Regions from separate parts of the Mesorhizobium sp. WSM4898 genome, predicted to be linked through region 2. Evidence: predicted binding sites of a transcription regulator. Region 2 holds the regulator's gene; the other holds the start of a gene.
The links. Region 2 encodes PhoB, which activates phosphate uptake and scavenging genes when phosphate is short. Its sites were predicted from a motif close to TGTCATNNANCTGTCAT; they were not measured.
Positions count from the first base shown of each region.

Region 1: a site for PhoB is predicted at 2,136-2,152, ahead of P9228_RS25460 (RNA degradosome polyphosphate kinase). Genes of this name have one in related genera too.

Region 1 is NZ_JARTVQ010000008.1:112,006-116,628, reverse strand. Features, by position in the region: gene P9228_RS25460 (RNA degradosome polyphosphate kinase) at 1-1,975, opposite strand, end outside; gene P9228_RS25455 (zinc-finger domain-containing protein) at 2,216-2,461, shown strand; gene P9228_RS25450 (FAD-dependent monooxygenase) at 2,488-3,717, shown strand; gene P9228_RS25445 (amino acid ABC transporter ATP-binding protein) at 3,866-4,623, opposite strand, start outside.
Region 2 is NZ_JARTVQ010000013.1:34,653-39,275, reverse strand. Features, by position in the region: gene pstC (phosphate ABC transporter permease subunit PstC) at 1-552, shown strand, start outside; gene pstA (phosphate ABC transporter permease PstA) at 556-1,407, shown strand; gene pstB (phosphate ABC transporter ATP-binding protein PstB) at 1,404-2,207, shown strand; gene phoU (phosphate signaling complex protein PhoU) at 2,228-2,932, shown strand; gene phoB (phosphate regulon transcriptional regulator PhoB) at 2,952-3,641, shown strand; gene P9228_RS28995 (hypothetical protein) at 3,638-3,997, opposite strand; gene P9228_RS28990 (ROK family transcriptional regulator) at 4,016-4,623, opposite strand, start outside.

The DNA of each region.
Region 1 (4,623 bases), on a different contig from region 2:
GGCCAAGCACCTGTTCATGCACAGTCGGATTGGTGATCGGCACCAGGGTCTCGACGCGGCGGTCGAGATTGCGCGGCATGATATCGGCCGAGGAGATGTAGACGACCGCTTCGTCGGACGGCAGACCGTGGCCGTTGCCGAAGCAGTAGATGCGGCTGTGCTCAAGGAAGCGGCCGACAATCGACTTCACCCGGATGTTCTCGGAAAGACCCGGCACCTGCGGCCTCAGGCAGCAGATGCCGCGCACGACGAGATCTATCTCGACGCCGGCGCGGCTGGCGTCATAGAGAGCGTCGATGACGGTCGGATCGACGAGCGCGTTCATCTTCATCCAGATACGGGCCGGCCTGCCCTCGAGCGCATGGGCGATCTCCTCGGCGATGTGCCTCAGGATGCGGTCGCGCAGCGTGAACGGCGACACCGCAAGACGCATCTCCTCGGCAGGCTCGGCGTAGCCGGTGATGAAGTTGAAGATCTGCGCGACATCGCGCGCGATCGTCGGGTCGGTGGTGAAGAAGGACAGGTCGGTGTAGATGCGGGCGGTGACCGGATGGTAGTTGCCGGTGCCGAGATGTACGTAATTGCGCAGCCGGCCCTCCTCGCGGCGGACCACCAGCGACATCTTGGCGTGGGTCTTCAACTCCAGGAAGCCGAACACGACCTGGACGCCGGCGCGCTCGAGGTCGCGCGCCCAGCGGATATTGGCCTCTTCATCGAAGCGCGCCTTGAGCTCGACGAGCGCCGTCACCGACTTGCCGGCCTCCGCCGCGTCGATCAACGCCCGCACGATCGGGCTGTCGTTCGAGGTGCGGTAGAGCGTCTGCTTGATGGCGACGACTTCCGGATCGGCCGCCGCCTGGCGCAGGAACTGCACCACGACGTCGAAGGATTCGTAGGGGTGGTGGACGATGATGTCCTTCTCGCGGATGGCGGCCAGGCAGTCGCCACCATGCTCGCGGATGCGCTCGGGAAAGCGCGGGTTATAGGGCGTGAATTTGAGGTCGTCGCGCGGGATGGCGACGATCTCGGAGATCTGGTTGAGCGCCAGCGGCCCGGTGAGCACGCTGATGCGGCTCGACGACACTCCGAGCTCGCCGGCGACGAAGTCGCGCAACTCGGCCGGCATCAGCGTGTCGAATTCGATGCGGATGACGGAGCCGCGGCGGCGGCGCTTCAGCGCCGTCTCGAACAGGCGAACGAGGTCTTCCGATTCCTCCTCCACCTCGATATCGCTGTCGCGGATGATGCGGAACGTGCCCGAGCCCTTGACCTCATATCCAGGGAAGAGCTTGCCGATATAGAGGCCGACCGCCTCCTCCAGCGGGATGAAGCGGACATGATGCTTGCGGTCGGGCAGACGGATGAACCGCCGCAGCGCCACCGGCAAGCGCAAGAGCGCGCTCATCTCCTCGCCGTTCTTGCGGTGGCGCAGCTGCAGCGCCATTGAGAAACCGAGATTGGGGATGAACGGAAACGGGTGCGCCGGGTCGATCGACAGCGGCGTGAGCACCGGGAAAACCTGACCCTGGAAATGCTCCTCCAGCCAGGCCTTCTCGTCCTTGGTCAGGCCGTCGCGGGGGATGCTTTCGATGCCTTCCTTGTTGAGCAGCTCCATCAGGGCCGACAGGCTCTTCTGCTGGTCTTCCTGCAGGCGCTCGACCTCGCGCAGCAATTGCTCCAACTGCTGCTCAGGCGTGCGGCCGTCCGGGCTCTTCAACGCGATGCCCTCGCGCACCTGACCGGCGAGGCCGGCGACGCGCACCATGAAGAACTCGTCGAGGTTTGCGGCCGAGATCGACAGGAAGCGGACGCGCTCGAGCAGCGGGTGATGCTCGTTCAGCGATTCCTCGAGCACCCGGCGGTTGAACTGCAGCCAGGAAAACTCGCGGTTGACGAAACGGTCTGGATTGCCGCCGTCCGGGCTCGCCGCCTCGACGGTGATGAACTCGCTCTGCACCGGCTTCAGTTCGTTCATGGTTCCTGCTCTTGGCCACAACGTCGTTCTTTGAGCGCCATACGCCGCCGGACGCGCTATGCACGCTCTAACACGCTTTTATGACGCATGATGTCACGGAATCGCTTCGTTTCCGGCCTCATGCGCTTAACCGGCTCAACTTATCCTCTGCCAGCCTTTTGCGACAGTTTCATTTCATCGATCTTGCAAACCGGCCGGTTATGATCCAGATGCAAACGGGCCGAACTGAAGGAGACGACGATGGCAGGCGGTACCATTCCCCATTTCCAGAACGACGCGGGCCATCCGGCGATCGATATCGGCGTCAAGGAATTCATGTGCACCGGCGCCAACCCGCCTTTCGACCACCCGCATGTATTCCTCGACATGGGCGACGACAATGAAAAGGTCTGCCCTTACTGCTCGACGCTCTACCGCTATTCGCCGAAGCTGAAGGCGACGGAAACCGAGCCTGCCGGCTGCCTCTATATCGACCAGGCCGCCTGATCGCGGATCTGGGTGACCGCTAGACCATGGAGGAGGCGCGGTCCCGGCAGGTCGTCATCGCCGGGGCCGGTATCGCCGGACTGACGGCAGCTCTTGCCTTTGCCGAACACGGCCATGCCGTCACGGTGCTGGAACAGGCCAGCCAGCTCGAAGCGGTGGGCGCGGGCATCCAGCTTTCCCCCAACGCCACCCGTATGCTCAGTCGGCTCGGCGCGCTCGACCGGTTGCGGCTGAGCGCGATCCGCCCGGAAGCGGTGGTGCTGAAGGGCGCTGCCACCTTGCGCGAACTGGCGCGCGTGCCGCTCGGCCAGGCCGGCGAAGAGCGTTGGGGCGCGCCCTATCTGGTGGCGCACCGCGCCGACCTGCAGGCGGCGCTGACGGCGCGGATGGCGGAGCATCCTGAAATCCAACTCGTCACCGGCGCGCGGGTAACGGACGTCGCTGTTCACCCGCAAGACATCGCCGTCGCCGCCGAAACGGATGGCGGCAGCATCGAGGCCGCCGGCGGCCTGCTGATCGGCGCGGACGGCGTCTGGTCGTCGGTTCGCAGGCTGCTTGCGGGTCGAGAGCCGGCCTTCGGGAAGAACCGCTTCTCGGGCGAGCTGGCCTGGCGCGCAACGGTTGCAGCGACAAGCGCCGCCGGCCAGGCTTTTGCAGCAATCGCCGCCGGCGACTGCATCACCGCCTTCCTGCATCCCGGCTTCCATATGGTCGCCTATCCGGTGAGCAAGGGCAGCGCCTTCAACCTCGCCGCCTTCACCAAGGGCGAGCGCATCGCCGAAGGCTGGTCCGGCCATGCCGATCCCGCCATTCTCGCCAGCGCCATGCGCGGCACGGCGCCCGCGCTGGCGAGACTCGCCGCGCTCGCCGGGCCATGGACGGCGTTTCCAATCCACACCGTCGAGCAGACGCGCTGGACGATGCCGCAGGGCGTAGCCCTGATCGGAGACGCGGCGCACGCCATGACCCCGTTCGCGGCGCAGGGCGCGGCGATGGCGATCGAGGATGCCGCGACGCTCGCCGATCTGGTCGCCGACTTCGCCGGCGATCGGCGGCAGAACCTCTCCACATGGGAAAATCGCAGGCGGCCGCGCATCGAGAAGGTGCTCAGACGCGGCGCGCTCAACCGCATGGCCTGGCACGCCTGGGGCCCGGTTGCGATCGCGCGCAACCTGGTGCTGGCGACGCGCCCGGCGGAGAAGCTCGCGGGAGATTTGGACTGGCTCTATGGCTGGGAGGAGCGGAACAGGCGGTGAGGCGTTCGCTGCAGCGGTGTCCTGCACGACCGCCAATGCTACCGCGCCTCGACAACTATGGAAGGCGAGACCGGCAGCGCGCTTCACCAACCGGTCGCTCAAAAGCCCGGCCGTTGGCGGCCGGGCTTCTCGAATTGGCGTCAGAAGCTCAGTGCAGGATCTGCGACAAGAACAGTTTCGTCCGCTCATGGCGCGGATTATCGAAGAACTCGGCCGGCGTGTTCTGCTCGACGATCTGGCCCTGATCCATGAAGATCACCCGGTTGGCGACCTTGCGGGCAAAGCCCATCTCGTGGGTGACGCAAAGCATCGTCATGCCTTCTTCGGCAAGGCCAACCATCGTCTCCAGCACTTCCTTGATCATTTCAGGGTCGAGCGCCGAGGTCGGCTCGTCGAACAGCATGATGCGCGGGTTCATGCAGAGCGAGCGGGCGATCGCCACGCGCTGCTGCTGGCCCCCGGAGAGCTGTCCAGGATATTTGTTGGCCTGCTCCGGGATCTTGACGCGCTTCAGGAAATGCATGGCGATTTCCTCGGCCTGCTTCTTCGGCGTCTTGCGCACCCAGATCGGCGCCAGCGTGCAGTTCTCCAGGATTGTCAGATGCGGGAACAGGTTGAAGTGCTGGAACACCATGCCGACCTCGCGGCGCACCTCGTCGATCTTCTTCAGATCGTTGGTGAGTTCCTTGCCGTCGACGATGATCTTGCCCTTCTGGTGCTCTTCCAGGCGGTTGATGCAGCGGATCATGGTGGACTTGCCGGAGCCGGACGGGCCGCAGATGACAATGCGCTCGCCGCGCATCACCTTGAGGTTGATGTCCTTCAGCACATGGAACTCGCCATACCATTTGTGCATGCCGACGATGTCGATGGCGACATCTGTCGTCGAGATGTGCATCTTCTTGG
Region 2 (4,623 bases):
TTCGCGCCATTCCTGCAGACGACGGTACAGCCATTCATCATCAATCTTTTCCACGGCATACCGGGTCTCGCCAGCCTGTTTGCCGGTCCGCCCTACGGCATCGGCCTCCTGACGTCGTCGCTGATCCTCGCCATCATGGTGCTGCCCTTCATCACCTCGATCACCAAGGACGTGTTCGACACGGTGCCAGCGGTGCTGAAGGAATCGGCCTACGGCATCGGCTGCACGACCTGGGAAGTGACCCGGCGTGTGGTCATTCCCTATACGCGGGTCGGCATCATGGGCGGCGTCATGCTCGGTCTCGGCCGCGCGCTCGGCGAGACGATGGCCGTCACCTTCGTCATCGGCAATGCGCACCGCATCAGCGCCTCGCTGTTTGCGCCCGGCACGACGATCTCGGCGACCATCGCCAACGAATTCACCGAAGCCGACGGCGAGCTTTACACGTCCTCGCTGGTCGCGCTCGGACTGATCCTGTTCATCATCACCTTCATCATCCTCGCGCTCGCACGCTACATGCTGTTGCGCATCGATAGCCGCACGGGAGCCTGACCGATGTCGACAGCCGCATCGCTCCACCGAAGCCGCAAGCGCAAGAACGCCGTGATGATGGCGCTCTGCACCATAGCGGCGGGCATCGGCCTCGTCTGGCTGGCGCTGATCCTCGGCGCCCTTCTCTATAAGGGGCTCTCGGGTGTCTCGCTTTCGGTGTTCACGGAAATGACGCCGCCGCCCGGCGACGCCGGCGGCCTGCTCAACGCCATTTACGGCAGCATCGTGATGACCGTGATCGGCATCGTCGTCGGCACGCCGATCGGCGTGCTCGCCGGAACCTATATGGCCGAGTACGGGCGCTTCTCGCGCCTCACGACGGTGGTGCGCTTCATCAACGACATCCTGTTGTCGGCGCCATCGATCATCGTCGGCCTGTTCGTCTACGAGCTGATGGTGCGGCCGATGGGTCATTTCTCGGCGATCGCCGGCGCGGTGGCGCTGTCGATCCTGGTGATCCCCGTCGTCGTGCGCACCACCGAGGACATGCTGAACCTTGTGCCCAACGCGCTGCGCGAGGCCGGCACCGCCATCGGCGCGCCGCGCTGGGTGGTGATCCGCTCGGTCGCCTATCGCGCCGCACTGTCCGGCATCGTCACCGGTATATTGCTGGCGATCGCCCGGATTTCGGGCGAGACGGCGCCGCTGCTCTTCACCGCGCTCAACAACCAGTTCTGGTCGAGCAATCTCAACGCGCCGATGGCCAGCCTGCCGGTGACCATCTTCCAGTTTGCGCTGAGCCCTTATGAGGAATGGCAGCAACTGGCCTGGACGGGCGCACTGATAATCACCCTGACGGTTCTCGGGCTGAGCATCTTCGCCCGCAGCCTTACCGGACGCAGAGAGGACAGATGAAACCGATGTTGTCCACCGACCTGAACGTAGCCGAGACGACCGCCGAGAAGGCCAAGATCGAAGTCAAGAACCTCAACTTCTACTATGGCCAGTCGAAGGCGCTGAAGGACATCAACCTGTCGCTGCCCGAGCGCAGCGTTACCGCCTTCATCGGACCTTCGGGCTGCGGAAAGTCGACGCTGCTGCGCGTGCTCAACCGCATCTACGAGCTCTACCCGAAGCAGAGCGCCGAAGGCCAGGTGCTGCTCGACGGCAAGAACATCCTCGACCGCTCGCAGGACCTCAACCTGCTCAGGACCAAGATCGGCATGGTGTTCCAGAAGCCGACGCCGTTCCCGATGTCGATCTACGAGAACATCGCCTTCGGCGTCAGGCTGTATGAGAAGATCAGCAAGGCCGAGATGGACAATCGCGTCGAACAGGCGCTGAAGCGCGCCGCGCTGTGGAACGAGGTCAAGGACAAGCTCAACGCCAGTGGCCAGAGCCTTTCGGGCGGCCAGCAGCAGCGGCTCTGCATCGCCCGCACCGTGGCGGTGAAGCCGGAGGTCATCCTGCTCGACGAGCCGGCATCGGCGCTCGATCCGCTCTCGACCGCCAAGATCGAGGAGCTGATCGACGAGCTGCAGGCCGACTACACGATCGTGATCGTCACCCACAACATGCAGCAGGCGGCGCGCGTCTCGCGGCAGACGGCGTTCATGTATCTCGGCGAGCTGATCGAATTCGACCGGACCGAAAAGATTTTCACCTCGCCCCGCGAGAAGCGCACGCAGGACTACATCACCGGCCGCTTCGGCTGAGTTCATACGAGGACATAACCATGGCCCATACGGTCGCTTCCTTCGACGAGGATCTGAGGCAGATCAGCCAGCTCATCCGCGACATGGGCGATCTTGCCGGCTCGATGGTCGGCGCGTCGACCAAGGCTCTGCTGAATTCCGACAACGCGCTGGCGCAGCGCGTGGTCTCCGACGATGCCATCATGGACGCGCGCCAACGCGAGCTCGACGATCGCGCCATCACGCTGATTGCCAAACGCCAGCCGATGGCCGACGACCTGCGCAGCGTCGTTGGCGCCATCCGGATGGCCGGCGATCTCGAGCGCATCGGCGACCTTGCCAAGAACATCGCTAAGCGCGTCGGCTCGGTCGGCATCAGCGCCGCGCCGCGCGACCTTTCGCACTCCATCGATTCGATGGCGCAGCTGGTGCTGATCCAAGTGCAGGGCGTGATCGAGGAATACACGGCCGGCGACGCCACGGCGCTCGCCAAGCTCCGCAACGACGACGAGCGCATCGACGTCAAATACACCTCCGTCTTCCGCGAGCTCCTGACCTACATGATGGAGGATCCGCGCAACATCACGGCTTGCACGCATCTGTTGTTCTGCGCCAAGAATCTGGAGCGCATAGGCGACCACGTCACCAACATCGCCGAGAACGCCTACTATGTGCTGACCGGCGCGCAATTGCCCGCGAATCGTCCTAAGCAGGACGAGACGGCGATGTCGGCGCCGGCGGCCTGACAGCGAAGGTGCCTGCTAAATGATCGCGCCACGCATCATGGTGGTGGAGGACGAGGAGCCGCTGGGGGTGCTGCTCCGCTACAACCTCGAATCCGAGGGCTATCAGGTCGAGGTGGTGACGCGCGGCGACGAGGCCGAGATCCGCCTGCAGGAGAATGTGCCCGACCTTCTGGTGCTCGACTGGATGGTGCCGGCGGTGTCCGGCATCGAGCTTTGCCGGCGCCTCAGGATGCGGCCCGAGACCGAACGCCTGCCGATCATCATGCTGACCGCGCGCGGCGAGGAAAGCGACAGGGTGCGCGGCCTCTCGACCGGCGCCGACGACTATCTGGTCAAGCCGTTCTCGACGCCGGAATTCATGGCCAGGGTCAAGGCGCTGCTGCGCCGCGCCAAGCCGGAGGTGCTGTCCAGCGTGCTCAAGGTCGGCGACATCGTGCTCGATCGCGAATCGCATCGCGTCTACCGCAAGAAGAGCGAGATCCGGCTCGGCCCGACCGAGTTCAGGCTGCTGGAATTCATGATGCGGCATCCCGGCCGGGTGTTCTCGCGCAGCCAGCTGCTCGACAATGTCTGGGGCGAGACGATCTATATCGACGAGCGCACCGTGGACGTGCATGTCGGCCGCCTGCGCAAGGCGGTCAACAACGGCCGCATGCCGGACGTCATACGTACCATCCGTGGGGCGGGCTACGCGATCAGGGAAGATTAGCCGCCGGCCTGGAGTTCATCCGTGCCTTCCAGGCGAGACAGTGCAGCCCAAAGCGCGTCGAACTCCGCTTTGGCAATCTCGCGGGTTTGCAAACCATCGTGCTCGGCCTCTTCCACCGTAGGCAGCTCCCCCTCGGGCAAGTGGTCGCCGTCGAGGCCTCCGGGATATGCGAGGAGCATGCGGCCATCGGCGTATATGTGTATTGCCCGACGACCAAGATTCTCGGCATCGCATTCGAAATAGTACAGGGTTGGCAAATCCGCGCCCCCAGGCGTGACACTCATGAGCCAGCGAGCGGGAGGGCCGAAGTCAGGCAGATAATAGGTTACGCCAAGCCGGTTCTTGTAGCTCTTCATCATAGGCACTCGTCGGCCTCAGGCGACATTCTTCCCCGCGCCGCTTCTCGCCTGCACGCCCGGCGCGAAAATCTCCTGGTCGACGAAGGTCAGCGCGCGCACGGCGCAGCCTTCGCGGATCAGCGGCAATTCGTTCGGCTCGGTATCGAAGGAGATCGAATTTGAATGCTGGCCGCCGGCGGTCTGGGCGATCGCCTCGCGCAGCGCCGGCTCGATCAGGTCGAAGGCGGCGGCGCTGACGCCGACCATGGCGACCGGCGCCGGGTCGATCAGCGCGAACAGGCTGCCGAGGCCGAAGCCCAGCGCCTCCCCGGCCCGGCGATAGGCCTCGCGCTCCGGGCCATCTGTCTCGCGCGCCTTGGCGGCGAGCGCCCGCATGTCGGCGTCGCCGACATCGATCGGCTCGGCGTCCTCGCTCATCTTCATGGCGCTGCGCCAGATGGCGTAGTTGCCGGCATAGGCCTCGACGCAGCCGCGGCGTCCGCAACGGCAAAGCGCGCCGCTCGGACGATGGATCATGTGGCCGAACTCGCCGCCTGAAGAATGCGTGCCGGTGAACAGCTCGCCCTTCAGCACCAGGCCCATGCCGATGCCGTGCGAGAGCAGGATGGCGATGAAATTGTCGC